DNA from 4 places in the Alicycliphilus sp. T452 genome. Region 3 is predicted to be linked to each of the others. Evidence: predicted binding sites of a transcription regulator. Region 3 holds the regulator's gene; each other region holds the start of a gene.
What was found. The regulator FNR, encoded in region 3, switches genes on or off when oxygen is low (the NO sensors DNR and NnrR bind a similar motif). The targets are predictions, from matches to a motif close to TTGATNNNNATCAA.
Positions count from the first base shown of each region.

Region 1: a site for FNR is predicted at 2,182-2,195, ahead of ACX12L_RS10640 (DUF3149 domain-containing protein). Genes of this name have one in related genera too.
Region 2: a site for FNR is predicted at 3,489-3,502, ahead of ACX12L_RS12630 (OmpW/AlkL family protein). Genes of this name have one in related genera too.
Region 4: a site for FNR is predicted at 2,977-2,990, ahead of cobA (uroporphyrinogen-III C-methyltransferase). Genes of this name have one in related genera too.

Region 1 is NZ_JBTNEH010000009.1:163,314-171,033, reverse strand. It holds gene ACX12L_RS10660 (molybdopterin molybdotransferase MoeA) at 1-180, shown strand, start outside; gene moaD (molybdopterin converting factor subunit 1) at 177-437, shown strand; gene dapA (4-hydroxy-tetrahydrodipicolinate synthase) at 424-1,311, opposite strand; gene ACX12L_RS10645 (hypothetical protein) at 1,567-1,893, opposite strand; gene ACX12L_RS10640 (DUF3149 domain-containing protein) at 1,976-2,119, opposite strand; gene ACX12L_RS10635 (hypothetical protein) at 2,251-2,505, opposite strand; gene moaE (molybdopterin synthase catalytic subunit MoaE) at 2,564-3,040, shown strand; gene clpB (ATP-dependent chaperone ClpB) at 3,108-5,711, shown strand; gene ACX12L_RS10620 (hypothetical protein) at 5,775-6,089, shown strand; gene ACX12L_RS10615 (coniferyl aldehyde dehydrogenase) at 6,203-7,639, shown strand.
Region 2 is NZ_JBTNEH010000012.1:107,237-114,956, forward strand. It holds gene ACX12L_RS12615 (O-acetylhomoserine aminocarboxypropyltransferase/cysteine synthase family protein) at 1-134, shown strand, start outside; gene egtB (ergothioneine biosynthesis protein EgtB) at 291-1,586, opposite strand; gene egtD (L-histidine N(alpha)-methyltransferase) at 1,600-2,574, opposite strand; gene ACX12L_RS12630 (OmpW/AlkL family protein) at 2,824-3,414, opposite strand; gene ACX12L_RS12635 (DUF808 domain-containing protein) at 3,562-4,554, opposite strand; gene ACX12L_RS12640 (phosphatase PAP2 family protein) at 4,646-5,209, opposite strand; gene ACX12L_RS12645 (YgiW/YdeI family stress tolerance OB fold protein) at 5,212-5,565, opposite strand; gene ACX12L_RS12650 (DUF5666 domain-containing protein) at 5,558-6,748, opposite strand; gene ACX12L_RS12655 (PepSY domain-containing protein) at 6,863-7,576, shown strand; gene ACX12L_RS12660 (response regulator transcription factor) at 7,576-7,720, shown strand, end outside.
Region 3 is NZ_JBTNEH010000029.1:14,792-22,511, forward strand. It holds gene ACX12L_RS19815 (sensor domain-containing protein) at 1-1,222, opposite strand, end outside; gene ACX12L_RS19820 (HD-GYP domain-containing protein) at 1,219-2,526, opposite strand; gene ACX12L_RS19825 (sulfite exporter TauE/SafE family protein) at 2,628-3,350, opposite strand; gene hemN (oxygen-independent coproporphyrinogen III oxidase) at 3,354-4,736, opposite strand; gene fnr (fumarate/nitrate reduction transcriptional regulator Fnr) at 4,908-5,651, shown strand; gene ACX12L_RS19840 (hypothetical protein) at 5,672-5,959, opposite strand; gene ACX12L_RS19845 (FixH family protein) at 6,046-6,306, opposite strand; gene ccoG (cytochrome c oxidase accessory protein CcoG) at 6,383-7,720, opposite strand, start outside.
Region 4 is NZ_JBTNEH010000022.1:69,915-77,634, reverse strand. It holds gene ACX12L_RS17965 (sensor domain-containing diguanylate cyclase) at 1-424, opposite strand, end outside; gene rng (ribonuclease G) at 530-2,017, opposite strand; gene cobA (uroporphyrinogen-III C-methyltransferase) at 2,088-2,912, opposite strand; gene ACX12L_RS17950 (cytochrome D1 domain-containing protein) at 3,124-4,845, shown strand; gene ACX12L_RS17945 (c-type cytochrome) at 4,867-5,217, shown strand; gene ACX12L_RS17940 (cytochrome D1 domain-containing protein) at 5,214-6,422, shown strand; partial or broken gene ahbB (siroheme decarboxylase subunit beta) at 6,426-7,325, shown strand; gene ACX12L_RS17930 (Lrp/AsnC family transcriptional regulator) at 7,449-7,720, shown strand, end outside.

The DNA.
Region 1 (7,720 bases), on a different contig from region 3:
CGTGAATTCCTGCGCGTGCGCCATGCGGCGGACGGCACGCTGGAGCTGTTCGCCAACCAGAGCTCGGGCGTGCTCACCTCGGCCGCCTGGGCCGACGGCGTGGTGGACAACCCCGCGGGCCAGACCATCGCGCGCGGCGACCGCGTGCGCTTCCTGCCGTTCACGGAGCTGCTGTCATGACCCGCAAGACCATCCAGGTGCGGTATTTCGCCTCCATCCGCGAGGCCGTGGGAGCGGGCCACGAGACGCTGCAGACCGGCGCCGACACCCTGGGCGCGCTGCGCGACGAACTCATCGCGCGCGGCGAGCCCTGGGCCGCCTGCCTTGCGCGCGGGCGCGCCGTGCGCATGGCCCTGAACCAGGTCATGGCCCAGGACACCGCGCCGCTGGCCGATGGCGCCGAGGCGGCATTCTTCCCGCCCGTCACCGGGGGCTGAGCTCCAGGGCCCGCAGCCGGGCCTCCATGGCGGGCGAGGCTCCCGTCATCGGCGCGCGCAGTTCGTTGCGCATCCAGCCTTCCCGCGCCAACAGGGCCTTGAGCGGCGCGGGGTTGGGTTCGGCGAAGCAGGCCTCTATCCAGGGTTGCAGCGCCTGCCACACGCGGCGGGCTCCGGGCAGGTCACCCGTGCGCAGCAACTCCAGCAGCTCGACGAAACGCGGCGTCTGCCAGTGCGCGCTGGCCGCGATGGCGCCCGTACCGCCCAGCGCCAGCGTGGTGAACATCTGCGCGTCTTCGCCCGCCAGCACGGCTAGGCGGCCATCGGCGATCAAGGCCTGTGTCTTGGCCGTATCGCCGCCGCAGTCCTTGACGGCCCGGATGCGCGGGTGCGCGGCCAGCGCCAGCAGCGTGCCGGTGGCCAGGGTGGCGCCCGTACGGTAGGGAATGTCGTAGACGATCAGCGGTGCGGCGCTGGCGTCCGCGATGGCGTTGAACCAGTGCAGAAGGCCTTCCTGCGAGGGGCGGATGTAGTGCGGCGCGGGCACCAGCAGCCCGGCCAGCGGATAGCGCGCCAGGGCCCGCACAAACGCCAGCACCTGCCCCAGGTGGTAGCCCGACAGCCCCATCGCCACGGGCAGGCCCTGGGCGGCTTGGAGCACAGTCTCCAGCACCGCCGATTGTTCGTCCTTGTCGAGCGCGGCGGCCTCGCCGGTGGAGCCGCAGGCGACGAACCCGGCAGCACCCTGCGCGCGCAGGCGGGCCGCGAGGGCGGCCAGGGCCGGGTGGTCCACGGCGCCGTCCTTGAACGGCGTGACCAGGGGAATCCAGAGCCCGGAGAACACGGGCGTGGTGGTTGATGATGATGACGGCATGCGGAGCATCCTTTCAGGGTTCGACCAGTGGAAGAACCGCCACGGGGCGCGCGCGGAATGCCGGGAATCGAGAAAAAGAGGGAGGGAGTTTCTCTGCCAGGGGGTTCCGTCGCTCATCCGGACGGAACCGCAGCTCCGGTCAGATGAGCTGGGGTTTTGGGGCTTTGGCCACGCACTGCAAAGCCGCCGCAGGTGCGGGAGGCGTTGCGATGAGGCTGTGCGCGGACATGGCGCGCAGTATAGCGGGCCGATGCGTCAGCCGGCGTGCGGGGCGGCCAGCAGGGGGCACTGCCACGCCAGCAGCTCGGCCAGGCGCAGCGTGATCCAGCGCGCCTCCTGCGGGTTCACGCCCGCGCCTGGCGCGGCCAGCCCCGCGTGGATGCCCAGCAGCACGCCTTCCTCCGACCGGGCACCGCCGTGGTAGAGCTGCTGCGCCTGCTCCACCAGGTGGCAGGCCAGGTCCTCGCACAGCTCGTAGCGCGCGCAGACCTCGCCCGCTGGCGCCAGCAGGCGCTGCCGCGCGTCGCTGTACAGCGCGATGAAGGAAGGAGGGACCAGGATCTGGTTGTCGCCGTCGTGCATGGCCGGCATTGTCAGGCAGCGGGGGCAAAACAAAGGCGCCGCTCCTGGCGGAGGCGGCGCCTTCAGCCTTGGGCGAGGGCTCTCAGGACTGCTTGTCGCCGGCCTTGGGCGCGTCGTTGCGCGTGAACAGCCAGACGAAGAACCCCAGCATGCACAGCATGAAGCCGATGCCGACGGCGCTGAACAGGCCCACGTCGGTCGTGAAGAGTTGCTTGAGCAGTTGCATGGCGCATTTCCTCCGTTGTTGACTGTTGCGTGTCATTGCAGCGCAGCCGGGCCTTGGCCCCTTTGAGGAAGGTCAACAATCGGGGTATACCCTAGTTTTTCCGTCGGGTATGGGCGGGGAGAGAGGGGCTTTCAGTCCGGCACGAACAGGCGCTCGAAGCGCTGCTGATCGCCCTCGAGCTCGAAGGTCACGAGCTGGCCCATCTTGCCGTCGGCCCGGCGGTGGGCGGCGAACAGGCTGCACCGGCCCGCCAGCCCGAAGCTCGGCAGGTCGATCAGCGCATAGGGCTGGGGCACGAAGGTCTGGAACTCGAACACCACGCGGTGCGTGTTGCGCGGCGAGGGGTAGAGCGTGTAGTCGGCGGTGGTGATGGTCTGCAGGGCCATGGCGGGCGGGGAGCGTTAAAGTGCCGGGCAATGCCGCCATTTTGCAATGCCTGACCCCATGACCCGCGTTTCCATCCAGACCCAGGATTTCGATGTCTCCGCCGAGCTGGCGGCGCTGCGTGCCCGGGACGCGCGCGTGGGCGCCGTGTGCTGCTTCGTGGGCACGGTGCGTGACCGCAACGATGGCGACGCCGTCGCCACGATGGAGCTGGAGCATTACCCCGGCATGACGGAAAAGTCCATCGAGGCCATGATCGACGAGGCCTTCGCGCGCTTCGACCTGTACGGCGTGCGCGTGATCCACCGCGTGGGGCTGCTGGCGCCGCTCGACCAGATCGTGCTCGTGGCCGTGACCTCGGCGCACCGCGGCGAGAGCTTCCAGGCCTGCGAGTTCCTCATGGACTACCTCAAGACCCAGGCGCCGTTCTGGAAGAAGGAAGCCACGCCGCAGGGCGCGCGCTGGGTCGATGCGCGCGTGAGCGACGACGCGGCGCTGGCGCGCTGGGGCATCGCGGCGCCGCCCCAGACAGGCTGAATTTATCGCGCCATGGCTTGAAATCAGGGCGCTGCAGCCTTAGCTAGCGACAAGTTGGAGGTCTTACATGCGTCTTGACAAACTCACCACGAAATTCCAGGAAGCCCTGTCCGACGCCCAGTCGCTCGCGCTGGGCCATGACAATGCCTATATCGAGCCCGTGCACCTGCTGGCCGCCATGCTGCGCCAGGAGGACGGCCCGCGCGCGCTGCTCGAGCGTGCCGGCGCCAACGTGCCCGGCCTGCTGAAGGCGGCCGAGGCCGCCGTCAAGCGCCTGCCCCAGGTGCAGGGCCATGACCAGGTGCAGGCCAGCCCCGAGCTGGGCCGCGTGCTGCAGGCGACCGAGAAGGAGGCCATCCAGCGCGGCGACCAGTTCATCGCGAGCGAGCTGTTCCTGCTGGCCCTCGTGGACAGCAAGGGCGAGGCAGCGCAGATCGCCAAGGACAACGGCCTCACGCGCAAGAGCCTGGAGTCCGCCATCGACGCGGTGCGCGGCGGCCAGAAGGTGGACAGCGCCGAGGCCGAGGGCCAGCGCGAGGCCCTGAAGAAATACTGCCTGGACCTGACCGAGCGCGCGCGCATGGGCAAGCTCGACCCCGTGATCGGGCGCGACGACGAGATCCGCCGCGCCATCCAGGTGCTGCAGCGGCGCAGCAAGAACAACCCCGTGCTGATCGGCGAGCCCGGCGTGGGCAAGACCGCCATCGTGGAGGGCTTGGCCCAGCGCATCGTCGCGGGCGAGGTGCCCGAGACGCTCAAGAACAAGCGCGTGCTGGTGCTGGACATGGCGGGCCTGCTGGCCGGCGCCAAGTACCGCGGCGAGTTCGAGGAGCGCCTGAAGTCCGTGCTCAAGGAAGTGGCGCAGGACGAGGGCCGCATCATCCTGTTCATCGACGAGATCCACACCATGGTCGGCGCCGGCAAGGCCGAGGGCGCGATCGACGCGGGCAACATGCTCAAGCCCGCCCTCGCGCGCGGCGAGCTGCACTGCATCGGCGCGACCACGCTGGACGAATACCGCAAGTACATCGAGAAGGACGCGGCGCTGGAGCGGCGCTTCCAGAAGGTGCTGGTCGAGGAGCCCTCGGTGGAGGACACCATCGCCATCCTGCGCGGCCTGCAGGTGCGCTACGAGGCGCACCATGGCGTGGACATCACCGACCCGGCCATCGTCGCCGCGGCGGAACTCTCCCACCGCTACATCACCGACCGCTTCCTGCCCGACAAGGCCATCGACCTGATCGACGAGGCGGCTGCGCGCATCAAGATCGAAATCGACTCCAAGCCCGAGGCGCTGGACAAGCTCGAACGCCGCATGATCCAGCTCAAGATCGAGCGCGAGGCGATGAAGAAGGAGACCGACGAGGCCTCGCAGAAGCGCCTGCAGCTCATCGAGGAAGAGCTGGCCAACGCCGAGCGCGAATACGCCGACCTGGAAGAGGTCTGGAAGGCCGAGAAGGCCAGCGCCCAGGGCAGCGAGCAGATCCGCAAGGACATCGACACGATCCGCATCCAGATCGAGGACCTGAAGCGCAAGGGCGACTACAACCGCGTGGCCGAGCTGCAGTACGGCAAGCTGCCCGAGCTGGAGAAGCGCCTGAAGGAGGCGCAGGACAGCGAGGCCGGCGGCGGCGCGCCCAGGCACCAGCTGCTGCGCACCCACGTGGGCGCGGAGGAGATCGCCGAGGTGGTGAGCCGCGCCACCGGCATCCCCGTGGCCAAGATGATGCAGGGCGAGAAGGACAAGCTGCTGCACATGGAGGAAAAGCTGCACGAGCGCGTGGTGGGCCAGGACGAGGCGATCTCCGCCGTGGCCAACGCCATCCGCCGCTCGCGCTCGGGCCTGTCGGACCCCAACCGGCCGCTGGGCAGCTTCCTGTTCCTGGGCCCCACGGGCGTGGGCAAGACCGAGCTGTGCAAGGCGCTGGCGGGCTTCCTGTTCGACAGCGAAGAGCACATGGTGCGCATCGACATGAGCGAGTTCATGGAAAAGCATAGCGTCGCGCGCTTGATTGGCGCGCCTCCGGGCTATGTGGGCTATGAAGAGGGCGGCTATCTGACCGAGGCCGTGCGGCGCAAGCCCTATTCCGTACTGCTCCTGGACGAGGTGGAGAAGGCCCACCCGGACGTGTTCAACGTGCTGCTGCAGGTGCTCGACGACGGGCGCCTGACCGACGGCCAGGGCCGCACCGTGGACTTCAAGAACACGGTGATCGTCATGACCAGCAACATCGGCTCGCCGCTGATCCAGGCCATGGTGGGGCAGGACGCCGAGGACATCAAGGAAGCGGTGTGGGGGGAACTCAAGAGCCATTTCCGACCCGAATTCCTGAACCGCATCGACGAGACGGTGGTGTTCCACGGCCTCGACGCGAAGCACATCGAAGCGATTGCCCGCATTCAGTTGCGGCTGCTGGAGGCGCGGCTTGCGAAGATGGACCTCGCGCTGCAGGTGTCTGCGGCCGCCATGGGCGAGCTGGCCAAGGTGGGGTTCGATCCGGTGTTCGGCGCGCGGCCGCTCAAGCGGGCGATCCAGCAGCGTATCGAGAACCCGCTGTCCAGGCTGCTGCTCGAAGGGCGCTATCCGCCCAAGAGCGTGATTCCGGTGGACGTCGATCCTGTGAAGGATCCAGGGGTATTCCACTTTGGCGAGGCCCGCGCGGCGGGCTGAGCCCTACCATAGGGCATGCGCGGGCCCTGGCCCGCGCGCCCGGATGTCAGAAAGGGGCATGGTTTGAATGAAGTTGTGGCCGGAGTGATCCGGTGGGCGTTGCGTCTGGTGGTCTTTGCCATGGGCGTGGTTCTGTTCCTGAGCCTGGTGGTGGCCGCCGCGGTGCTGGCGCTGGTGTGGGGCGTGCGCGCCCTCTGGGCGCGGCTGACCGGCAGGCCGGCCATGCCGTGGACCATGCGCATGGACCCTCGCACCGGCTGGAGCACCGTCTACCGCAGCACGGCGCGCTGGACGGCACAGGCTTCGTCCGAGCGCCGGCGCGGCGAGGCCGGCGGCGTGCACGACATCACGGACGTGGTGCCGCGCGAGATTCCCTGAAGCCCGGTCGATGGGCCGCCGGCCGCTGCCGGCTGCCCCTTTTCCTTCCATGCACCGCCGCGCGGCCTGCCCAGGCAGGCCCGCGCGGCTTTCTTTTTTTATGATGGGGTGCCATGACGCCTGACGACATCCGCAACCTTTTCGACCTGCAGCACCAGGCCAGCCGCGCCCAGCCCGACGTGCCCCTCATGGTGCGCCGCGAGCGCCTGCTGCGCATGCGCAAGCTGCTCGACGAGCATGGCCCCGCCCTGGCGGCCGCGGTGCAGGCCGACTTCGGCATGCGCTCGCCGCGCCTGACCGAGGTGGCCGACCTGTTCGTGCTGCGCGCCCAGCTCGCGCACACGCTGCGCCACCTCGCGCGCTGGTGCCGGCGCGCCAGGGTGCGCACGCCCCTGTTCCTGCAGCCCGCGCGCGGCTGGATCGAGCGCCAGCCGCTGGGCGTGGTGGGCGTGATCTCGCCCTGGAACTACCCCGTGCAGCTGGCGCTGGCGCCCGCCATCGGCGCGCTGGCGGCGGGCAACCGCGTCATGCTCAAGCCCAGCGAGCTCACGCCCCACACCTCGGCGCAGCTCGCGGCCCTGGTGTCGCAGTTCTTCGCGCCCGACGAGTTCTGCGTGGTGCAGGGCGACGCGGCCACCGCCGCGCTGGTGGCCTCGCTGCCGTTCGACCACCTGGTGTTCACCGGTTCCACCGCCGTGGGCCGCAGGGTGGCGCAGGCGGCGGCGGCCAACCTCACGCCCACCACGCTGGAGCTGGGCGGCAAGTCGCCCGCCATCATCGACGCGGACTGCGACATGGCGGACGCAGCGCTCAAGATCGCCCACGGCAAGCTGCTCAACGCAGGCCAGACCTGCATCGCGCCGGACTACGTGATGCTGCCGCGCGGCAGCGAAGCCGCCTTTGCCGAGGCCTTCCGCGCCGCGGTGGCGCGGCTGTTCCCGTACTTCGAGGGCAACCCGGACTACGCCTCCATCATCAGCCCGCGCCACCTCGCGCGGCTGCGCACCATGCTGCAGCAGGCCCAGACCCTGGGCGCCGAGGTGCATGCCATGCAGCCCGTGCCGGGCTCGCCCCCGCCGCCGCCCCAGGGCATCGGCGACGGCGTGGGCCGGCAGATGGCGCCGGTGCTGGTGTTCGGCGCCACGCCGGGCATGCAGCTCATGCAGGAGGAGATCTTCGGCCCCGTGCTGCCGGTGCTCAGCTACGAGCGGCTCGACGACGCCATCGCCCACATCAACGCCCGCCCGCGCCCGCTGGCGCTGTACTGGTTCGGCCGCAGCGAGGCGGTGCAGGGCGACGTGCTGCGCCGCACCGTGAGCGGCGGCGTGTCGGTGAACGACACGCTGATGCACATCGCGCACGACAACCTGCCCTTCGGCGGCGTGGGCGACAGCGGCTGGGGGGCGTACCACGCCGAGGCCGGCTTCCTGCGCTTTTCCCACCAGAAGCCGGTGCTGGCGCAGTCGCGCTGGTCCCTGGGGCATCTGCTGTATCCGCCCTACGGCGCGCGCTTCGACAGGGTCATGGCGCTGCTGCGGCGCTTGATGTAGGGCGGCGCACGCCACGGGCGGGAGGGCTTGGAAAGGCGGGCTGGAATCGGGGGGGCTAGCGTGCCGGGAGGCATTTGCGCG
Region 2 (7,720 bases), on a different contig from region 3:
CCACGCACCGCCAGCTCAACGCCGACGAACTGGCCAAGGCCGGCGTGACCGAGGGCATGGTGCGCCTGTCCATCGGCATCGAGCACATCGACGACCTGCTCGAAGACCTGCACCAGGCGCTGGACGCGGTTTGAGCGCGCAGGCCCTCGCCCCCGCCCTCTCCCAGGGGGAGAGGGAGTAAAAACCGGCACGGCCGATCGCCCTCGCCCCTCCGGGGAGAGGGAGGGGTGAGGGGATTTCCGTGTTTTTAGCCTCCAGCGCTTGTTAGCCAAGCGCTGGCAGCTATCGTTTCAGGAGTCCCGCGCCAGCCGCAGCCCCGTGAACTGCCAGCGCGCGCCGGTCGGGAAGAAGTTGCGGTAGCTCACGCGCGCATGGCCCGCCGGCGTGGCGCAGGAGCCGCCGCGCAGCACGTACTGGTTCACCATGAACTTGCCGTTGTATTCGCCCACGGCCCCCGGCGCGGGGCTGAAGCCGGGGTACGGCGCGTAGCTGGACCGGGTCCACTCCCACACGTCGCCGAACATCTGCTGCAGCGCCCCGCCCTGCGCCGGCGCCGGCGCGGGGCGCGGGTGCAGCGCGCCGCCGTCGGCGAAGTGGCCCTGCTCCACGCCGGCGGCCCGGGCCGCGGCGGCCTCCCACTCGGCCTCGGTGGGCAGGCGCGCGCCGGCCCAGCGGGCATAGGCGTCGGCCTCGTAGTACGACAGGTGCGCCACGGGCTGCAGCGGCGCCAGCGGCCGGCCGCCGGCCAGCGTGAATTCGCTCCAGCCGCCCTCGTCCCGGCGCCAGTACAGGGGGTGGGCGATCTGCTGGCTGCAGCACCAGTCCCAGCCCTCGGCCAGCCAGTGCGCGGGGTCGCGGTAGCCGCCGTCGGCCATGAAGGCGAGGTAGTCCGAGTTCGTGACCAGGCGCGTCGCCAGCTCGTAGGGCCGCAGGTAGGCGGCGTGGCGCGGCAGCTCGTTGTCGAACGCGAAGCCCTCGCCCGCGTGGCCGATCTCGACCAGCCCGCCATCGAACCGCCACCAGCCGGCCTGCGCCGCGCCCGCGCGCCCGGGCGGCGGCGCCGGCGCATCGCGGTACGCGGGCCACAGGGGGTTGCACCACAGCAGGTGCTTGATGTCGGTGACGAAGAGTTCCTGGTGCTGCTGCTCGTGCTGCAGGCCCAGCTCCAGCAGCGCGCCGAGCCCGGCCGGCGGGGCGCCCCGCCCCAGCAGGCGCCGCATGCGCGCGTCCACGTCGGCGCGGTAGGCCAGCACCGTGGCCAGCGGCGGGCGGGTCAGCATGCCGCGCTGCGGGCGCGGATGCTGGCGCCCCACGCCCTGGTAGTAGGAGTTGAACAGCACGCGGTAGGCGGGGTCGAAGGGGCGGAAGCCCTGCTCGTGCGCCTCCAGGATGAAGGTCTCGAAGAACCAGGTGGTGTGCGCCAGGTGCCACTTGGCGGGGCTGGCGTCGGGCATGGACTGCACGCAGCAGTCCTCGGCCGACAGCGGCTGCGCCAGCGCCTCGGTGGCGGCGCGCACGGCCGCATAGCGGCGCGCGGCATCGGTGTCCCCGCCGGGGGATGCGGGTGGAGGGGCTGGTGCGTTCATGGCACGGGTCCTTTCATGCGCGCGCATGCACCATGGCATACCAGCCGCGCGCGTCCGTCCAGCTCTGGGTGCTGGCAAAGCCCGCCTGGCGCAGCAGCGCGGTGAATGCCGGCAGGGGGTGCTTGTAGCTGTTCTCGGTATGGATGCGCTCGCCCGCCGCGAAGTCGCGCCCGCCGCCGGGCCAGCGCACGCGCTGCGGGCCCAGGGCCTCCAGGTGCATCTCGATGCGCGAGGCGACGGGGTTGAAGAACGCCCGGTGCCGCCATTGGCGCGGGTCGAAGTCGCTGCCGACCAGGCGGTTCACGTGCGCCAGCGCATTGCGGTTGAAGGCGGCGGTCACGCCCGCGGCGTCGTCGTAGGCCGCCTCCAGCACGGCCCTGGGCTTGGGCAGGTCGATGCCGATCAGCAGCGCCCCGCCGCCCTGCGCCAGCGCGCGCATCCGCGCCAGCAGCGCCACGGCCTGCGGCGGGTCGAAGTTGCCGATGGACGAGCCCGGGTAGAACACCAGGCGCCGCTGCCCCGGGATGTCCGGCGGCAGCCGCAGGCCGGCCGTGATGTCGCCGGCCACCGCGCGCGCGTCCAGCCCCGGCAGCGCCGCGCGCAGGCGCGCGACGGCGCCCTGCAGGTAGTCCGCCGAGATGTCCACGCCCACGAAATGCGTGGCCGCCAGCCGGCGGCACAGGTCGCGCGCCTTGTCGCAGCTGCCCGCGCCGGGCTCTATCACCACGCGGCCCGCGCCCACCGCCTCGGCAATGGCGCGGCCGTGGCGGCGCATGAGGGCACGCTCGGTGCGCGTGAGGTAGTACTCGGGCAGGCGCGTGATGGCCTCGAACAGCTCGGAGCCGCGCCGGTCGTAGAAATACTTGGGCGAGATGCTCGCCTGCAGCGCCAGCAGGGCGTCCGTGATCTCGCGCCGGCACGCCGCATGCGCCTGCGCAGCGGGCTGCGCCTGGTGCGGCAACGCAAGGGAGGGGGAGATGGCGGGCATAACGCCGCAGCGTAGGGCGCAAGCCCCCGGTGCGGCGCAGGCCAAGGCATGCATTGCAGGTAGGACGGCCACGCAAATTGCGCGCGCCCCCTTGCGCCGGCGCGCCGCGCGTGGCAGGCCGTCCTGCCGTTTATCCAAGAAAAAGCGCTGGAACGCCCGCCCGACAAACACCGCCAGCTATCAAAAGTAAAAAGGGCTGGCGCCCCACATGCACCAGCCCTTCCCCCGCAGAGGACGAAAACCCCGGAATCAGAAGCGGTAGCCGACGCCCAGGCCCACCAGCACGGGATCGACCTTGAACTTGCCGACGCCGCCGCTGACCGTGGTGTCGATGTAGACCTTCTTCACGTCGAAGTTGAGCGACCAGTTCTTGTTCAGCGCGTAGTCGAAGCCCACCTGCAGCGCCGGGCCCCAGCTGTTCTTCTTCACGGTCAGCGCGCCGCCGGCGATGTCCACGCTGGAGAAGCGCGTGTAGTTGACGCCCGCGCCCACATAGGGCTTGAACGCGCCCATGCCGGTGAAGTGGTACTGGCCCAGCAGCGTGGGCGGCAGGTGCTTGAGCGTGCCGATCTTGCCGCCGTTCAGGCGCACGTCGTGCTTCTGCGGGTAGGTCAGGATCAGTTCGGCCGCGAAGTTGGGCGTGAAGAAGTACGACACGTCCACTTCCGGGATCCACTTGTCGTTGATGCTCACGCCGGCAGCGCCCGCGGCGCCACCGTTGGAGCTGTCGAGGTGCACGGCGCGTGCGCGCACCATCCATTGACCGTCCTGCTGCTGCGCGTACGCTGCACCGGAAGTCATTGCACACAAAACGGCCAAGGCCAGCAGGTTCCTTTTCATTTGGGATATCTCTATTCGGTTGAACGGGGACGGCCCCCGTACACCCATTAGGCCTACCAGCAAAATGGTCAACTTTGCTGCAAATCAATATTCAAATGCCTTTGTCCATGGGCATTTGTTCGTGTGTCACAAAAAAGTAACAGCCGGCTATCCATGCGATGCGGCCGCGCCGCGCCAACGCCCGAGCAGCATCCACCCGGCCAGGACGGCGGCGCCGGCCACGAGCCCCGCCAGGACGTTGAGCAGGCTGCTGGCCAGCAGGGCCCACAGGCCGCCCAGGGGCCAGCCGCCCGCCGCCGCGCCAGCGGCGGCCACCGCATGGTGCAGCGCCGGCACGCCGTGCACCAGGATGCCGCCCCCCACGAGGAACATGGCCGCGGTGCCCGCCACCGACAGCGTCTTCATGAGCCACGGCGCCGCCGCCAGGATGCCACGCCCCAGCGCCTGCGCGGCGGCGCCGGGCCGGCGGCTGAGCCACAGGCCCAGGTCGTCGAGCTTCACGATGCCCGCCACCAGGCCGTAGACGCCCACCGTCATGAGCGCCGCGATGCCCACCAGCACCACCACCTGCTGCACGAACGCCTGGCCGGCCACCGTGCCCAGCGCGATCACGATGATCTCGGCCGAGAGGATGAAGTCGGTGCGCACCGCGCCCCGGATCTTCTCCTTCTCGAACGCCACGAGGTCCACCGCAGGGTCGGCGTTGGCCTGGGCATGGCTGGCGTGCTGCGCCGCGTCCTCGGCCGGTGCGTGCAGGAAGCGGTGGGCCAGCTTCTCCACGCCTTCGAAGCACAGGAACGCGCCGCCCAGCATCAGCAGCGGCGTGATGAGCCAGGGCAGCCACGCGCTGATGGCCAGCGCCGCCGGCACGAGGATGGCCTTGTTCACCGCCGAGCCCCTGGCCACGGCCCAGACCACGGGGATCTCGCGCTCGGCGCGCACGCCCGCCACCTGCTGGGCGTTGAGCGCCAGGTCGTCGCCCAGCACGCCCGCCGTCTTCTGCGTGGCCACCTTGGTCAGGGTGGCCACGTCGTCGGCCACGGCGGCGCTCTTCTTGGCCGCCACCTTGGTCATCACGGACACGTCGTCGAGGATGGTGGCGATGTCGTCGAGCAGGGTCAGCAGGCTGGCTCCGGCCATGGAGGTTCCTTTGCGTAGGCGATGAGGGGGGCCGATTATGGGGACAGTGGGCCGCACCGCGGCGCACGGGCAATCCGCCTCCAGGACTTTGCTATAGATATTTTCTGGCTCTATCGCCCATCGGTAAAGCGCCTGCAGCTCTCTTTTCAATAGCAATCAAAATCCACGCCACCACCCCGCCACACAGCACTCCCAGCAGCGCCCCGCCGAGCACGTCGCGCGGGAAGTGCAGGCCCAGCGCCACGCGGCTCGCGGCCACCGCCACGGCGCAGGGCAACAGCATCCAGGCCGCCAGGCGGCGCGGCGCCAGCAGCCAGGCGCAGGCCACGAAGGCGAAGGCGACGCTGGCGTGCGTGCTGGGGAACGAGGCGTCCGCCCGGTGCGGCACCCAGGCCGTGGTCAGGCCCAGTGCGAACGGCCGCTGCTGCGGCCACAGCCATTCCAGCCCGCGCGTGCAGGCCCAGGCCAGCGCCATGGCCGCGATGCAGCCCCAGGCGGCGCGGCGCCACGCGCCATCGCCCACCACGCAGGCCATGAGCAGCGCCGCCAGCAGGACCTGCGGCAGTTCGTGCGAGGCGCGGCGCACCCAGGCCAACACGCCGGGGTGCTGTCCCACCCAGGTGTTGAGCGCGATGAGCAGCGCGTTCTCGTCCACGCTCAGTGTCCCTGCATCTGCAGGCTGTCCACCTCGACCTCCACCGCCTCCAGGAAGTCGCTGTCCACCTCGCCGCGCAACTCCACCGCCGTCCGCTGGTCCACGGGGCGGCCCAGGAACAGCGCGTCGTCGATCTCCACGCGCACCTCGCCCGTGCCGTCCGAGAACAGGTACTTCTCGGGGCCGATCTGGCGCAGCAGGTGGCCGCGCAAGTGCGCCGGGCGGCCGTCGCGCGGCTGCGCGAGCACCTCGCGCACCGTGCGCGCCACGGGCTCGGCCGAGGGGCCGGTGTACTGCGCCCAGGCCAGCGCGGGCGCCAGGGCCAGCGCCGCGAACACGATGCGCCGCTCAGTCATCGAATTCCACCTTGCTGGCTTGGAGCGTGCTGCCATTGGCGGACAGCGTGCCCTCGATCTCGACCTTGGCACCCACCACGAGCTGCGCCGCCGTGCCGCCGCGCCAACTCGCGGCCGAATAGTCCACGGTGACACCGCGCACCACCACCTGCCGCGCGGCGGCGTCGATGCGCTCCACGCGCCCTTCGATCTCCAGCCCGTCGCCCGCGCCGCGCCCGCCATCCAGCGCCACGCGCCGGGCCGCGAGCACGCCGTCCTTGAGCGTGCCCTCCACCTCCACGCGCGCGCCCAGGCGCACGCCGGCGGGCACCGAGGCCACGGCCGATGCATCCACCGCCACGCCGTTCACGCTGAAGCGCGCGGCGCTGGCGTAGGCGGTGACGATGCCCTCCACCTCCGCGAAGGCGCCGCCCGCCGGCAGCACCGTGCTGGCGGCGATGCCGTCAATGCGCGTAGCCACCCAGCGGCCGGCGGCGTCGGGCATGGGCGCCAGCTCCAGGCGCACGGTAGCGCCCTGCGCGGGCGGCGCGGCCAGCGCCAGATTGGCGTAGGAGATGGTCAGCGCGCCCACGCGCAGCGTCCTGGCCGCCGTGTCCACCGACTGCACGCTGCCGCGCAGCTTGTAGCGGCGCCCGGGCTCCTCGCGCTCGATGCGCGTGGCGACGATGGCGCCCTGCGCGTCGGCGAAGCCGTGCACCTCCACCACCTGGCCCACGGCCAGGCGCGACAGGCCGCCGCGCAAGCCGTCGTCGAACACCGTGCCGGGGGTGGTGCCCACGCTCTGGCCCAGCACCGTGAGCGTGCCGGCCGCGGCGTCCACGGCGGTGACGGGGCCCTCGACCTCGCTGCGCCAGCGGATCTCGGAGGCGCTCGCCGCCTGCGCGCCGGTGCCGTCGGCCTGGGGCGCGCTGGACTGCAGCTCCACCACCATGCCCAGCCTGAGGTCGCCCGCCCGCGACGCGGCGCCCGCGTCGTCGAGCACGCGCGCGGCGCTGTCGTCGTAGCGCACGCCATTGACGCGGATGGAGCCGAAGCCGTGGATGGCGCCCGTGGCATACGATAGGCTCGCCGGCGCGGCCGGGGCGTCGGCGCCTCCTCCACCGCCGCCGCAGGCCGCGGCCGCAGCGGCCAGGGCCAGGGTGCCCAGGCGCAGGGGAAGGGATCGATGGAATGTCATCATCATGGCGATGCACTTGGCAGAAAGTTGAGATGGAGCGCATTCTTGAAAAGGCCGCCTAAACACGCGCTGAATGCGCCGTTCATCCGGCGTTTAACCGCCCGCACCTACCCTCGCGCGATGCTCCAGCGTGCCGCCGTTCTCGCCTGCCTGTTCTTTCCCGCCTGCGGCGCGTTCGCCGCGCCGCCCGCCGACCACGACGCCGTGCGCCGCGCCGTGCAGGCCGGCAAGCTCAAGCCGCTGGCCGAGATCCTGGCGCGCGTGCAGGCCACGCACCCCGGCCGCGTGCTCGACGTGGACCTGGAGCGCGACGCCTCGGGCCGCCAGTGGTACGAGATCAAGCTGCTGGCCAAGGACGGCCAGCGCGTGGAGCTGTACGTGGACGCCGTGACCGGCGCCGAGATCGGCCGCCAGAAGCTGCCGCTCGCCACCCCGCGCCCCATGGCCGAGGTGCTGCGCGAGGTGCTGGCCGCGCACCCCGGCGTGGTGCAGGAGGCCGAGCTGGAGGAAACCGCCGAGCGCCAGGCCGTCTACGACATCACCATCGAGCTGCCCGACGGCCAGCGCCGGAAGTTCGTGGCCGACGCGCTCACCGGCCGCCTGCTCGCCGCCGACCCGCGCCGCAGGGCGCCGCCGGGCATCCGCCCCCTGCCCGAGCTGATCGAGCAGGTGGAAAAGCGCTACCGGGGCCGCGCCGTGGAGGGCGAGCTCAAGAGCGGCCCGCAGGGCCGCCCCTACTACGAGATCAAGCTGCAGCAGCCCAGCGGCCGCGGCCTGGAGGTGAACGTGGACGCCCTGAGCGGCCAGGTGCTTGGCGAAGAAGGCCTGAACTGATGCGCGTGCTGGTGGTGGAGGACGACGCCCGGCTCGCCGCCGGCATCGCCGCCGCGCTGCGCGAAGCGGGCATGGTGGCCGAGGTGTGCCTGGACGGCCAGGAGGCCGAGGCCCTGGGCTGCGTGGAGCCCTATGACGCCGCCG
Region 3 (7,720 bases):
CGGCCTCGATGGCCGCTGCCACCCTCTTGTTGAGCGGCAGCCGGTTGGGCAGTCCCGTGAGCGCGTCGCTATGGGCCAGTTCCTCGATGCGCTTTTGCGCGGCATGCTGCACGGAAAGATCCCGCATGAAGCCTATGCTCTGCGCAACGGCTCCCGCATCATCGCGCAGCGCCACCCATGACAGCTGCACGCAGCAATGCCCATCCTCTCCCTGGCGCAGCCGCAATTCACCTTCCCAGAAGCCCGCCCGCTCCCAGCCCTGCCGTACCTCGGCCATGAATGCGGCATCGCCCTGCGCGGCGGCGAAAAGCGCCGTGACCCGCCGGCCGACCACTCCCTGCGCCGACGCGCCCAGGAGTTGCCTACATCCAGGGTTGATGCGGGCCACGGCATGCCGTTCGTCGGCGATGAAAATCGCGTCCAGGCTCGACTCGAACACCCGCGCCGCCAGGCGCAGTCCGGCCTGCACCTCGGTCTGCCGGGAAATGTCGCGGAACGAGTACACCCGTCCGGCAGGGCGCCCCTGGATGAGCTGCGGCACCGAGCGCTGCTCCACCGTCATGCCATTGCGCAGGTGCAAGATGTCGGTGGTCTCCAGCATCGGCTCATGCGCGATCACGGCCAGGCGGACACGATAGGCATCGCCATCGAGCACCTGGCTTTCCATGTGCGCCCTTATCGCGGCATCGTCGCGCCGCAGAAGCAGTTCGCGCGGCAACTGCCATATCTGGGCCAGCCGCTGGTTGAAGGCGCGGATCTCTCCATGCAGATTGCAGGTCAATACGCCGTCGGCCGCCGAATCGAGGGTCGCACGCAACTCCGACAACAGGGTTTCCAGTTCGAGCCGGGAGGCCTCGTGCTCCGACCGGTCCAGCATGGTCAGCAGCAGGCACTGGCCTGCGGGGTCGCCTTCGGGCGCCTGGATGGCAAGCACGCGCCGGTCCACCGGCACCAGGTCACCGCTGTGCATATTGCGCACCCAGGTATGCGAGCGAATGCCGGCGGCGATGCCGGCATGGGACTGCCCCCAGAAAACCAGGTCTTCGGGCGTGGCCACCAGCCCATGGACCGGCATGCCCTCCATGTCCGCCACGCTGCGCCCCACCAGCCGCGCAGCAGCCTCATTGGCATGGCGTATCTGCAGCGTGTGGCCATCCACCAGCCACGCGGCCAGATCGATGCCGTTCCATATCGCAGCGAAGGGTTGCCCGCCGATGGTCACGCGCTGCCCCCGCAATCCTGAGGGCTGAGTGCACGCTCGAAGAAGTAGGAGATACGCGGCTGCGGCAACAGATAGTCGAGGGCGTCGCGCGGCAACTGCGCCGGCTTGAGGCTGCGCAAAATGCCGAATCCATCGGTCTGCGCCAGGTTGAGCAATGGCGCCTCGTCCCTGGGCACGGCCGGCTCATACAGCACGACGCAGGGGCGCAGGGAATGCAATGCATCCACCACGACCACCAGCCCGAAACGGCCATCCTCCAACTGGACCAGCGAGCCCGGTGGATATACCCCCATCATGCGGATGAAGGCTCCCAGCACGGTGGCATCGAAGCACTCGCGCCGCAACGCGAAGAGCCTGGCAAGGGCCTCGTGGGGCGTCAATGCCTGCTCTCCGTGCAATGGATTGCACAGGCGGTCATAGCGGTTGACAAGCGCCAATATCTGCCCGCAGCGGCTGAGATCCTCGCCAACGAGGCGCAGCGGGAACCCACTGCCATCCGCCATCTCGTGGTGCTGCGCAATGGCAATCAGCACATCGCTGGACAGTCCCATGCGCTGACCCAGATCTACCGACAGGCCCACGTGCTCCTGATAGCGCTGCATGTCCGAAGGGTTGAGTGCCGCTCCTGGCTCCGCAATATGAATTGGCAAGAGCACCTTCCCCAGGTCATGCAACAAGGCCGACGTCCCCAGAAGGCACAGTGCCTCCGCCTCCATGCGGAGCGAGCGCCCAAGCAGCAAGGCCAGCACCAGCACGTTCACCGCATGGGCAGCCGAGCGCTGGCCCAGGTTGCCGGCCAGCAGATGAACCGCGCATGGCCCCTGCTCCAACAACTGTGCAACGCACGTGTGAATCAGAGATTCCGCCTGCTCGCGCATCTTTTGCGGCGCCGTCTGCACCCCGGTGCAGACCGCTTCATAGACGGTGGCGGCCTCTTGGTAGCGCTGGTTGCAACGTTGCCGTGTGGCGTTGTACATCGCCCGCACATCGGCATCCGTCATGGCGTCGCGCCCCGGCCGCTCGGCAGCGGGTTCGCCCGCATCGTCTGGCTGCACGCCCGCCATCCGCTCGGGCGCCTCTGACGGCGTTTGCGCCAGGGCTGCGCTCTTGGCCGGGATGTGGCGTACGGATTTCAACCCCAGGTCTCGCAAAACGCGAATCTGCTCATGCGTTGAGATTCTGAAGCTGCTCGTCGGAAAGGGATGGTTCATCCAACCCACTTCAAGTTGGATGAACATGCCCACGCGGAGGGCATCGATATCAATCAGAACGGATTGGTTCACTTCAGATCGCAGGATGGGCATATCCACTATCGACTCGCGCCCATCTTACCGAAGCATTATGGTCGGTTACCAGCGTTGCGCATTAGTTACAAACATTGTTGGTAACGAATACGGGGCATTTCTCAAGGCGAGCACCAAGGTGCGGGCTGTCCATGCACCACATCCATCCACAAGGCCCATGCTCCCAGAGTGAAAAGCACCAAACCCGCCAGCCTGGGCCCCCATGTGCTGGCCACACCATCGAGGCGTGCGCGAAGCCGGCCCCATGCCACAGGCCCGGCCACCAGCCAGACGCCACTGCCGGCGCCGAACAGCACCATGCACAGGGCTCCACGCAGGACACTGCCGCTCAATGCGGCGGTAAGCAACGCGGTGTAGAGCAAGCCGCAAGGCAGCAGCGCCCAGGCACAGCCGGTTACGAACAGGCCCCCGGGCCGGGATACCAGAGACCGTACCCGGCCCCAGACCGCCCTGCCGGCATCGTCCAGCCACGCAGGCTGGCGTACCTGCAGCATCATCAACAAACCCCAGGCGAGGATCAGCACATGGAACATGGTCCAGACGGGACGCAACACGGCGCTGCCTTGGCTCAGCCACGCCAGCCGCTCCATGGCAAAGGCGGCCAGGGCGCCCGCCACACCATACCCGGTCAATCGCCCCAGGTGGAACCCCATCGTGCGCTGCGCCACGGATCCCCGCGGCATCCAGCGCACGACCTGCTCACCGCCACGCGGGGCAACCCCTGCCCCCGTCAAGGCGGCGCAGGGCGCCGCACACATGACCAGGCAATGCGTCCCGCCCATCAAGCCCATGAGGAATGCCGTCGAAGCCAGAGCCAGCAGCATGGATCAGATGATGCGAGAGAAACGCGCCCGGTTGCGGTCTGCCTGCAGGTATTTGTCGAACACCATCGCCACGCCGCGCACGAAGAACCAGCCCATCGCGGTGACCTCGATGCCCTCGGCGCCGATCTTCACCAGGCCCTGCTCCGCCATTTCTTCGAGCTGCAGCAGTTCGGCCTCGAAATAGCGGCGGAAGTCGATGAGCCAGGACTGCTCGAGCGGCTCGAACAGCACCTCCCCTTGGCACATCAAGGCCATGATGACCGCGCGGCGCACCAAGTCGTCCCTGGTCAGGGCCAGGCCTCGCACCACGGGCAGGTGCCCATGGTTGATCGCGTCGTAATATTCGTCCAGCGTCTTGACGTTCTGGCTGTACGTTGCGCCTACGCGCCCGATGGCGGAGACGCCGAGCGCTATCAGATCGCAGTCCGGCTGGGTGCTATACCCTTGGAAATTGCGGTGCAGCCGGCCCTGGCGCTTGGCCACCGCCAGGGCATCCTCGGGCAGTGCGAAGTGATCCATGCCCACGTACACGTAGCCCGCATTCATGAACGCGTCGATGGAGCGCGCCAGCATCGATACCTTGGCCGAGGCCATGGGCAGCTCTGCCGAAATGATGCGCCGTTGCGATTTGAAACGCTCAGGCAGATGTGCGTAGGCATAAAGCGCGATGCGGTCGGGCCGCAGTTGCGCCACCTGTGCCAGGGTTCGATCGAAAGACTCCGGCGTCTGGCGCGGCAGGCCATAGATCAGGTCCACGTTCACCGACTCGAAGCCCAGCTTGCGTGCGCTCTCGACCAGTGCAAACACCTTCTCGGCAGGCTGTATACGATGCACCGCCTTCTGCACTTCGGGGTCAAAATCCTGCACCCCGAAGCTGAGCCGGTTGAAGCCCAGCTCCGCCAGCAGGGCGAGCCGCTTCTCATCCACGGTGCGAGGATCCACTTCGATCGAATACTCGCCCCCTGGCACCAGCACGAAACTGCGCCTGAGCATGCCCATGAGCTCGCGCAAGCCATCATCGGACAGGAAGGTGGGCGTGCCGCCGCCGAAATGCAGCTGGCTCACCTGCTGCCCCACGCCGCAGTGCGCGGTGTGCAGGTCGATCTCGCGGCTCAGGTAGCGCAAATAGACCTCGGCCCGCTCCGGATGCCTGGTAATGATCTTGTTGCAGGCGCAGTAGTAGCACAAAGATTCGCAAAACGGAATATGCACGTAAAGAGACAAGGGCATCGCCTTGGCCGCTGACCCTACATGACGCTGCTGCAAGGCCAGGATGTATTCTTTCTCACCAAATGCCTCCACGAAACGGTCTGCTGTTGGGTAGGAGGTATAGCGCGGCCCAGGCACGTCAAAGCGACGCAAGAGCTCGGTTGTAACGACTGTCATGACGGGATTCCTTGCATTTGCGGCGTACTGTGCCGTAGAGTCCCCAGGGCGTTCTTGATACCGATCAAGCACCCATGCGGTCCGGATGGGGACAATTTGACTTTGGATCAAAGTCTTTGAACGATCCGTGACATTCCATGCCTCGACGGCGTTCAGATGTAAGCTCGCGACATGAATAGGGTTTCCATACACTCCAACCTGCAATCCATCAAAGTTGCCTGTTCCAACTGCAACTTGCGCGAGTTGTGCATGCCCGTGGGGCTGGATGAGCAGCAGCTCAAGCGCATTGATGATGTCGTCGCCGTGCGCCGCAAGGTCAAGCGCGGCGGCACACTGTTCCGCAACGGCGAACCATTTACCTCCCTGTTCGCCATTCGCACGGGTTTCTTCAAGACCTGCGTGGCGACAGAGGATGGACGCGATCAAGTGACAGGCTTCCAGATGGCCGGAGAAATCATCGGTCTGGATGGCATCGTGAACGACCGGCACACCTGCGATGCCGTGGCCCTGGAAGACGCCGAGGTTTGCGTCATGCCATTCGACCGCATCGAGGAGCTCTCGCGCGAGGTCACCGCACTGCAAAACCATGTGCACAAGATCATGAGCCGCGAGATCGTCCGCGAACACGGCGTCATGCTGCTATTGGGAAGCATGCGGGCCGAGGAGCGTCTTGCCGCCTTCCTGCTGAATTTGGTGCAGCGCCTGCATGCACGGGGATTTTCCCAATCGGAACTGGTATTGCGCATGACACGCGAGGAAATTGGCAGTTACCTGGGCCTCAAGCTCGAAACCGTGAGCCGCACCTTCTCCAAGTTCGTCGAAGAAGGTATCGTGGAAGTCAGGCAACGCCACGTACGCATCGTGGACACCGACGCTCTGAAGCGCATCGTCAACAGCCAGCAATCCTGCCTCTAATTGCCCCAAAAGCCCATGAGTCAGGGCATGTATTTGGCGCAGTCGAGCGGCCTGTCACCCTCGGGTACAGGGCAGCGGTTGAGTTCAAAGGGGGAGAAGGACAACATCGTGGTAAGCACGCTCGAAGCCATGATGACGATCCAGAAAACGAAGAACGCCACGGTGTAGACGCCTTGCCTCGAAAGATTGACGGGCTGATCAAACCACTGCAATGCCTCGGGATCCACAAAGGCAAACACGACCATTTCCATAACCCCCGCCATGAGAAAGGCGGGCCAGGCTACCCACATCAACCGCTGCTTCCACATCTCTTGCCTCCTTGTCATGGGTCAAAGCCTAGCACCATGTTCTGCGCAAGCAAAGTGCAATCGCCCCCCTGATTCCCCTTAGAACCTCAGCGCGGCTGGTCCTGCATTGGCGTGGCTGCATGGTTGCGCCCCTTCATCGCGGGCGTCATGCCAGGGTCCGTATTCTTCAGCGTCTTGTTGATATCCAGGCCACGCTGGTAGTAGTCTTCTGCCAGCACGGGATCCGGCTGAGAAAGCGCAAGCCAGAGGGTGACAAAACCGGCAATGACCACGATCACCGGACCCGCGATCACCAGCCATACATGACCGTACTTCCACCACGGCTGCGACTCGGGGGCTGCGTTCATTGATCCATCTTTCGACATCGTTACGATCTCCGTGCCCTTTCGGGGCCATGCAAAAACTCGGTGCGGATCCGTGGCCTCAGCGCGGGACAAGGAATACAGATTTCTCTGCCACCTGCCCCTTGTCGCCTTGCGACTGGATATCAAAATACACCGTGTGCGAGCCCGGTGGCGCCGACCCATAGGGGATCTGCAGGCGCACGGCAACCCATCGCGACTCCGCAGGGCCGATATCGACTTCCGACTCGGAAGCCACCTCCAGCCCTTGCAGCCCGCGCGCGCTGATGACATAACGCTGGGCCCCTTCGGTGGCATTCATGATCTGCAACCGGTAAATATTCTCCAGCTTGCCCCCTGCCACGATGCGCGAGAGCGCCGCACGGTCGCGCACCACGTCCACCTTGAGAGGCGTGCGCACCACCAGGCTGGCCAGCATCCCGACGCAGAGCACAACCAGTACGCTGGTGTAAAACAGCACGCGCGGACGCAGCACGCGCTTGATCATCTGCGACTGGGTCCAATGGTTCTTCACACCGTTCTGCGTGGAGAAGCGAATCAGCCCCCGCGGATATTTCATCTTGTCCATCACGGTATCGCATGCATCCACGCACAGGCCACAGCCAATGCATTCGTATTGCAGGCCATTGCGAATGTCGATGCCCGTAGGACAGACCTGCACGCACAATGTGCAGTCGATACAGTCCCCCAACCCCTTGGCCTTGTAGTCAACGCTCTTGGTGCGCGGTCCGCGAGGCTCGCCCCGCTCCGGATCGTAGGTGACGATCAGCGTGTCCTTGTCGAACATCGCGCTTTGGAAACGTGCGTAGGGGCACATGTACTTGCAGACCTGTTCACGCAGATAGCCCGCATTGCCATAGGTCGCCAAGCCATAGAAAAGCACCCAGAAGATCTGCCAGGAGCCATGCAGCATCAGCAGTTCGCCGCCGAGTTCCCGGATCGGGACGAAATAACCGACGAACGTAAAGCCGGTCCAGAAGGCCACAGCGACCCAGATCACCTGCTTGAGCGATTTCTTCCAGATCTTCTCGAAGGTCCACGACCCATTGTCCAGACGCATGCGAGCACTGCGATCACCCTCGATCTTGTGCTCGATCCACATGAATATCTCGGTATAAACCGTCTGCGGACAGGCAAAGCCACACCACAGCCGCCCCGCGACCGCCGTAAACAGGAACAACGACAGCGCCGAAATGATGAGCAGGCCTGTCAGATAGATGAAGTCCTGCGGATACAGCACCAGGCCGAAGATGTAGAAGCGCCGTGCTCCGAGGTCAAACAGCACCATCTGGCGCTCCCCCCATTCCAGCCACGGCAAGCCATAAAAGACCAGCTGCGTCAGAAACACCATCGCCCAGCGCCAGCGCGCGAACACACCGCTGATGGATCGGGGGTAGAT
Region 4 (7,720 bases), on a different contig from region 3:
TATTGGCCCCGACCCGCCAATGGCTTGCGGGCAGCGCGAACAGGTAGGGGCGGTGCAGGCAGCGCAGCCGCTCCAGCGCATCGAGATCGCAGGCCCCGACGCGCTCCCCGTTGAGCATGAGCCGGCCCGCCAGGCTCATCTTGGGCACATAGACACCCAGCGGCTCGTCCCCCGCGGCTGCGACGGCCGCCGCCGGCAGGTCGAAATCCAGGCGGTAGCGCACGCGGCTGCCCTCGGGGGCGAAGTCGGCGGGGCCGAGCACATGGGGAAGGGAGACCTCCTGCGTGCCCGCCAGCGAAGTGAGCACCGCCGCCTGGAGCACCTGGGGCGCCGCCGCCGAGGCGCTGGCGCACAGCATGCCCCAGAGCCAGCACAGCAGGACCGGCCACAGCCGGACGGGGGAAAGGCAAAAGAACCGTTGCATGCATGGGGATACCGGCGCCAAGTACCCCGCGGCTCCGGGGCTTCGCCGATATCGACAGGTGAAACGCCGGATTATCCTATGCCCCCCTTCGCGGCCCTTCCGATGTCAAAGGAGCACGATGTCGTACTGCTCCTGCCCCACGGCCGTTTCTGCCTGCAGCGAGATCGGCTTGCCGATGAAGTCGGACAGTCCCGCCAGGTGCTGGCTTTCCTCGTCGAGGAACAGCTCCACCACCTTGGGAGAAGCAATCACGCGGAATTCGCGCGGGTTGAACTGGCGCGCCTCGCGCAGCAACTCGCGCAGGATGTCGTAGCACACGGTGCGCGCCGTCTTGACCTCGCCCACGCCGTGGCACGTGGGGCACGGCTCGCAGAGCATGTGGGCGAGCGACTCGCGCGTGCGCTTGCGCGTCATCTCCACCAGGCCCAGCTGCGAAAAGCCGCCCACCATGGTCTTGACCCGGTCGCGCGCGAGCTGCTTCTTGAATTCGGCGAGCACGGCCGCCTGGTGGTCCTCGCGCAGCATGTCGATGAAGTCCGCTATCACGATGCCGCCCAGGTTGCGCAGGCGCAGCTGGCGCGCGATGGCGCCGGCGGCCTCCAGGTTGGTCTTGAAGATGGTGTCGTCGAAATTGCGCGCACCCACGTAGCCGCCGGTGTTCACGTCGATGGTCGTGAGCGCCTCGGTCTGGTCCACGATCAGGTAGCCGCCGGACTTCAGGTCCACGCGCCGGCCCAGGGCACGGGCGATTTCCTCGTCGATCGCATAGAGGTCGAAGATCGGCCGCTCGCCCTTGTACAACTCGAGCTTGGCCACCGCCGCCGGCATGAACTCCCGCCCGAACTTCTGCAGCGCGGCAAACTGCTCGCGCGAGTCCAGGCGTATGCTTTGCATCTCCTCGCCCACCAGGTCGCGCAGCACACGCTGCAGCAGGCTCAGGTCCTGGTACAGCAGCGAGGTCGGCGGGCGGTTCAGCGCCGCCTGGCGCACGCCCGCCCAGGTCTTGCGCAGATAGGTGATGTCCTCGGCCAGCTCCGCATCGCTGGCATCCTCGCCATTGGTGCGCAGGATGAAGCCTCCGCCACCGCCCGCGGACTTGTCGCCCACCAGCGCCTGCAGGCGCGCGCGCAGCGCGTCGCGCTCCTCCTGGGGAATTTTCTGCGAGATGCCGATGTGGTCGTCCTGCGGCAGGAACACCAGCAGCCGCCCGGCGATGCTGATCTGGGTGGAAAGACGCGCGCCCTTGGTGCCGATCGGGTCCTTGATGACCTGGACCATCAGCGACTGGCCCTCGAAGACCTGCTTCTCGATCGGCACAAGCGGCTCGTTCTTGCGCGCGAACATGGGCGCCTCGCCCCCCTCCTGGCGCTGCCACACGTCGGCCACGTGCAGGAAGGCGGCGCGCTCCAGGCCTATATCGATGAAGGCCGACTGCATGCCGGGCAGTACGCGCGAGACCTTGCCCAGGTACACGTTGCCGACCAGGCCGCGCTCCAGGGCGCGCTCCACGTGCAGCTCCTGCACGGCGCCGTTTTCGACCACCGCCACGCGCGTTTCCTGGGGCGACCAGTTGATGAGAATGTCTTGTTGCATGGGCTTTGCCGGATGAGGCGCCCATGATGCCTGAAACCGGCCCGCCCCACGGGCCGGCCTGACGGCCTCCTCACACCATCGTCGCCTGCATGCCCCGCATCAGCTGCGGCTGCAGCGCCACCACCTCGCCCACCACGATGAGCGCCGGCGGCCGCACCTTGTGCTGCCGCGCCAGGGCTGGCAATTCCTGCAGCGTGCCGGTGACGCAGCGCTGGCCGGGCAGCGATGCCTGCTCCACCAATGCCGCGGGCGTGCTGGCGGGCAGACCGTGGCGCACGAGCTGCTCGCAGATCACGGGCAGCGTGCCCATGCCCATGTAGATCACCACGGTCTGGCGCGGGCGGGCCAGCGCCTCCCAGTCCAGCGCCACCTCGTTGTCGCCGCGCAGGTGGCCGGTGGCGAACACCAGCGTGGCCGCGTGGTCGCGGTGCGTCAGGGGAATGCCGGCGCAGGCGCCCGCCCCCTGGGCGGCCGTGATGCCGGGCACCACGTCGAAGGCGATGCCGGCCTCGGCCAGCGCCTGCGCCTCCTCGCCGCCGCGTCCGAAGATGAAGCCATCGCCGCCCTTGAGCCGCACCAGGTTGCGCCCGCTGCGCGCCAGACGCACCATGAGGTCGATGATGGACTCCTGGGGCAGCGTGTGGTGCGAGGACTCCTTGCCCACGTAGATCAGGTCGGCATCCTCGGCCACGTAGCGCAGCACCTCCTTGCCCACCAGATGGTCGTAGAGCACCAGGCGGGCCCCGCGCAAGGCCTTCACCGCGCGCAAGGTGAGCAGTTCCGGATCGCCCGGGCCGGCCCCCACCAGGGTCACGCGCCCCGGGAGGGTGGGCATGCCAGGCGCACCTGCGGCGGGAGTGGCGGTGAACCAGCGTGCATCTTCTATGAAGCTCATGTCGGCCTTTCTTGGCAGATCGTGGGATGGGCTCCATTGTTCAAAGACCACACCGCGTCCGTCCTTGAACCAGTTCAAGGACAGTTTGCAATGTCCGCGGCGACGATATGGTCACTCGCATAAAGAGGGAATGGACAGCGACCTCGCGAGATGGCCCCATGCATCCGCAGGGAGCCACCTAAGCGCTGATCCGCGACGCAGAGGACCCACAATGACAGCAAAGAGGATTGCCAGGCTGGTTGCGCTTGCGGCCGCCACCCTGGTGTCGGCCACAGCAATGGCCCAGAATGCCAAACCGGTCTCGGAGACCGAGAAGAACTACATGGGTGCCGGCAGCTCGCCCGTAGGCGATGTGCCCATGTACCAGAGCACGAACCCCAAGGCCCCGAAGATGACGCAGGCCGAGTTCGACCGCGCGCGCCAGATCTACTTCGAGCGCTGCGCCGGCTGCCACGGCGTACTGCGCAAGGGCGCCACGGGCAAGCCTCTCACGCCCGACATCACGCTGGAGCGAGGCACCGACTACCTCAAGACCTTCATCGCCTACGGTTCGCCGGCCGGCATGCCCAACTGGCTGACCTCGGGCGACTTCGACGAGGCGACCGTGGACCTGATGGCGCGCTACGTGCAGCAAGACCCTCCCACACCGCCCGAGTTCTCGCTGGCGGACATGGAGAAGACGCGCAAGGAATACGTGCCCGTCGCCCAGCGGCCCACGAAGAAGATGAACAACTACAACATCAACAACATCATGTCGGTCACCCTGCGGGATGACGGCACGATCGCGCTGATCGATGGTGACACCAAAGAGATCATCAACATCGTCAAGACCGGCTACGCGGTGCACATCTCGCGCATGTCGGCTTCTGGTCGCTACCTGTATGTGATCGGCCGCGACGCACGCCTGAACCTGATCGACCTGTGGATGGAGAAGCCCGACAACGTGGCCGAGATCAAGATCGGCCTGGAGGCGCGCTCGGTCGAGACCTCCAAGTTCAAGGGCTGGGAAGACAAGATCGCCATTGCCGGCACCTACTGGCCGCCGCAGTTCGTGCTGATGGACGGTGACACGCTCAAGCCGCGCAAGGTCGTCGGCACGCGCGGCATGGACATCAACAACCAGTACCACCCCGAGCCCCGCGTAGCCGCCATCGTGGCCAGCCACCAGAAGCCCGAGTTCCTGGTCAACGCCAAGGAAACCGGCAAGATCTGGATGGTGGACTACACCGACCTGACGAACCTGAAGACGACGCAGATCGACACCGCCAAGTTCCTGCACGACGGCGGCTTCGACGCCTCGCGCCGCTACTTCCTGACGGCAGCCAACGCCTCCGACAAGGTCGTGGTGATCGACACCAAGACCAGCAAGCTGGAAGCCATCGTGGACGTGGGCAAGATCCCGCACCCGGGCCGCGGCGCCAACTTCAAGCATCCGAAGTTCGGCCCCGTCTGGGCTACCTCGGGCCTGGGCGACGAGAGCATCGCGGTGATCGGCACCGACCCGGCCAAGCACAAGGCCAACGCCTGGAAGGTGGTGCAGTCGCTCAAGGGCCAGGGCGGTGGTTCGCTGTTCATCAAGACGCACCCCAAGTCCAACAACCTGTGGGTCGATACCGCGCTCAACCCCGATCCCAAGATCAGCCAGAGCGTGGCCGTGTTCGACATCCGCGACCTGTCCAAGGAGCCTCAGGTCATCGACATCGCCGCCTGCGCCAAGCTGGACGACGACGGCGCCAAGCGCGTGGTGCAGCCCGAGTACAACCAGAAGGGCGACGAGGTCTGGTTTTCCGTCTGGAGCGCCAAGAACAAGAAGTCGGCCATCGTGGTGGTCGACGACAAGACCCGCACCTGCAAGGCCGTGCTCAACGACCCGAGGCTGATCACGCCCACAGGCAAGTTCAACGTGTACAACACGCAGCACGACGTCTATTGATGCCGTAACCCGGGACCCGCCATGGCACGCAACGCACTCCTCTCCCTCACCCTGGCGCTCGCAGCAGCGGCGGCGGGCGCGCAAACGCCAGCCGCCCCCGCGCCCGAGCGCGCCGCACAGCTGGTGCGCATGGTGCGGCAGGACTGCGGCTCGTGCCATGGCATGCGTCTCACCGGAGGCCTGGGCCCGGCGCTCACGCGCCAGGCCCTGGCCGCCAAGCCTCCCGAATACCTGGCCGCCGTCATCATCCACGGCATCCCCGGCACGCCCATGCCGCCCTGGAGCGCACTGCTCAGCGGCACGGAGGCCCTGTGGATCGCCCAACAGCTGGCCAGCGGTTTCCCCGAAGAAATGAGGAGCCAAGCCCCATGAAAAGGCGCTCCCTGCTGTCGTTCGCCGCCGCGGCCCCACTGCTGGCAGGCGGCTGCGCAGCCACCTCCGCATCCTCCGCCACGTCCAAGGCCTCCGCCCTGCAGGGCACGGGCGACCTGGGCGTGGTCATAGAGCGCGCCAAAGGCGCGCTCACCCTCGTCAACACCAGCCGGCGCGAGGCCGCAGGCCGCGTCGAGGGCCTGGGCGACCTCTCCCACGCCTCGGTGGTGTTCTCGCGCGACGAGCGCTTCGCCTATGTCTTCGGCCGCGACGGCGCGCTGACCCGCGTGGACATCCTGGAGCAGCGCATCACCCACCGCGTCATGCAGGCGGGCAACTCGATCGGCGGCGCCATCAGCGCCGACGGCAGCCTGGTCGTGGCGCAGAACTACACGCCCGGCGGCATCAAGGTATTCGACGCCGCCACGCTGGAGCTTCTTTCCGACATCCCCGCCCTCATGCCCAATGGCGAGCGCTCGCGCGTCGTGGGCCTGGCCGACCTGCCCCAGCGCCGCTTCGTCTACAGCCTGTTCGACGCCGAAGCCATCTGCATCGCCGACTGCAGCGACCCGAGAAAGCCCCGGGTCACCACGCTGGCCGGCATCGGCCGCCAGCCTTACGACGCCCTGCTCTCGCCCAACGGCCGCCACTACATCGCCGGCCTGTTCGGCGAGGACGGCCTGGCCATGGTGGACCTGTGGGATGCCACGCCGCGCGCGCGCCGCATCCTGGCCGGCTACGGGCGCGGCGAAAAGCCCCTGCCCGTCTACAAGATGCCCCACCTGCGCGGCTGGGCCATGGCCGGGGGGCGCGCCTACCTGCCCGCCATCGGCCGCCACGAGGTGCTTGTCGTCGATACCGCCACCTGGGCCGAGGTCGGCCGCATTCCCGTCGCGGGCCAGCCCGTGTTCGTCATGGCGCGCCCCGACGGCCGCCAGGTGTGGGTCAATTTCTCGGTGCCGGACTACAACCGCGTGCAGGTCATAGACACGCCCAGCGGGCAGGTGATCGACACCATCGCGCCCGGCAAGGCCGTGCTGCACATGGAGTTCACGCCGCGCGGCGAATCGGTGTGGATCAGCTGCCGCGACGACAACCGCGTGCAGGTGTACGACACGCACACCCGGCAACTGCAGGCCAGCCTGCCCGTGGATGCGCCCAGCGGCATCTTCTTCACCGCACGTGCCCAGCGCATGGGGTTTTGAGCCGTGCACACCGCGCAGCACCACCTCGACCTGGCCCTGCTCAACCCCTGGCAGCGCGGCTTTCCCCTGTGCCACGAGCCCTTTGCCCTGATCGGCGAGCGCCTGGGCATGGATGCCGAAGACGTACTGTCCCGCTACCAGCGCCTGCAGCGCCAGGGCAGCCTGAGCCGCATCGGGGCGGTGTTTGCTCCCGGCGCGGGCGGCGCATCGCTGCTGGCAGCCATGGCCGTGCCGCCGCAGCGGCTAGAGGCCGTCGCCGCCATCGTTTCCAGCCACGCCGGCGTCAACCACAACTACGAGCGCGAACACGCCACCAACCTGTGGTTCGTAGCCACCGGGCCCGACGCCGCACAGGTCGAAAAACTGCTGTGCAGCATCGAGGCCGAGACTGGCCTGCCCGTGCAGCGCCTGCCCATGCTGCGGCCCTACCGCATCGACACCGGGTTCGACCTGCGCGCCAGCCAGTCGCCCTCCAGCGGCGCCACCCACTGGGCGCAAACGCCGCTGCAGGCGCAAGACCAGCCCCTGGCGGCCCTGGCCGAGCGGGGGCTGCCCTTGGTGGAGCGGCCGTACGACCTGTGGGCCGAGCAGCTGCAGCAGCCCGTAGAGGCCGTGCTGCGCACCCTGCAGCGCTGGCTCGACGAGCGCACCGTCAGCCGCTTCGGCGTGGTGGTGCGCCACCATGAACTGGGCTTCACGGCCAACGCCATGACTGTGTTCGACGTGCCCGAGAGCGAGGTGGACGCCTGCGGCGAAGCCCTGGCAAGTGTGCCGGGAGTGACCCTGGCCTACCAGCGCGCACGCACCCGCGACTGGCCCTACAACCTGTACTGCATGGTGCATGGGCGCGACCGCGACAGCGTGCACGCCACCGTCGCGCGCGCCGTGGCCCAGGCCGGCCTGGCAGGCAAGCCCCAGGCCACGCTGTTCTCGCTGCGCCGCTTCAAGCAGACCGGCGCGCGCCGCTTCACCCCGCCCGCGCCCGCCATGCCCCGCACCCTGCCCATCCACCAGAAGGAGCGCTGCATGCTCACGCCCGAAGACGCTTGCCTGATCGACCACCTGCATGGTGGCTTTCCGCTCGTGGACAGGCCCTTTGCCGCCGTGGGCGAGCAGCTCGGCTGGAGCGAGGAGCGCGTCATCGAACGCCTGCACCAGCTGCTGGCCCAGGGCGTGCTCACGCGCTTCGGCCCGCTCTTCCAGATCGAGCGCGCCGGCGGCCAGTTCGTGCTCGCGGCGATCGCCGTGCCCGAGGAGCGCTTCGACGTGGTGAACGCCGTGGTCAACAGCTTTCCCGA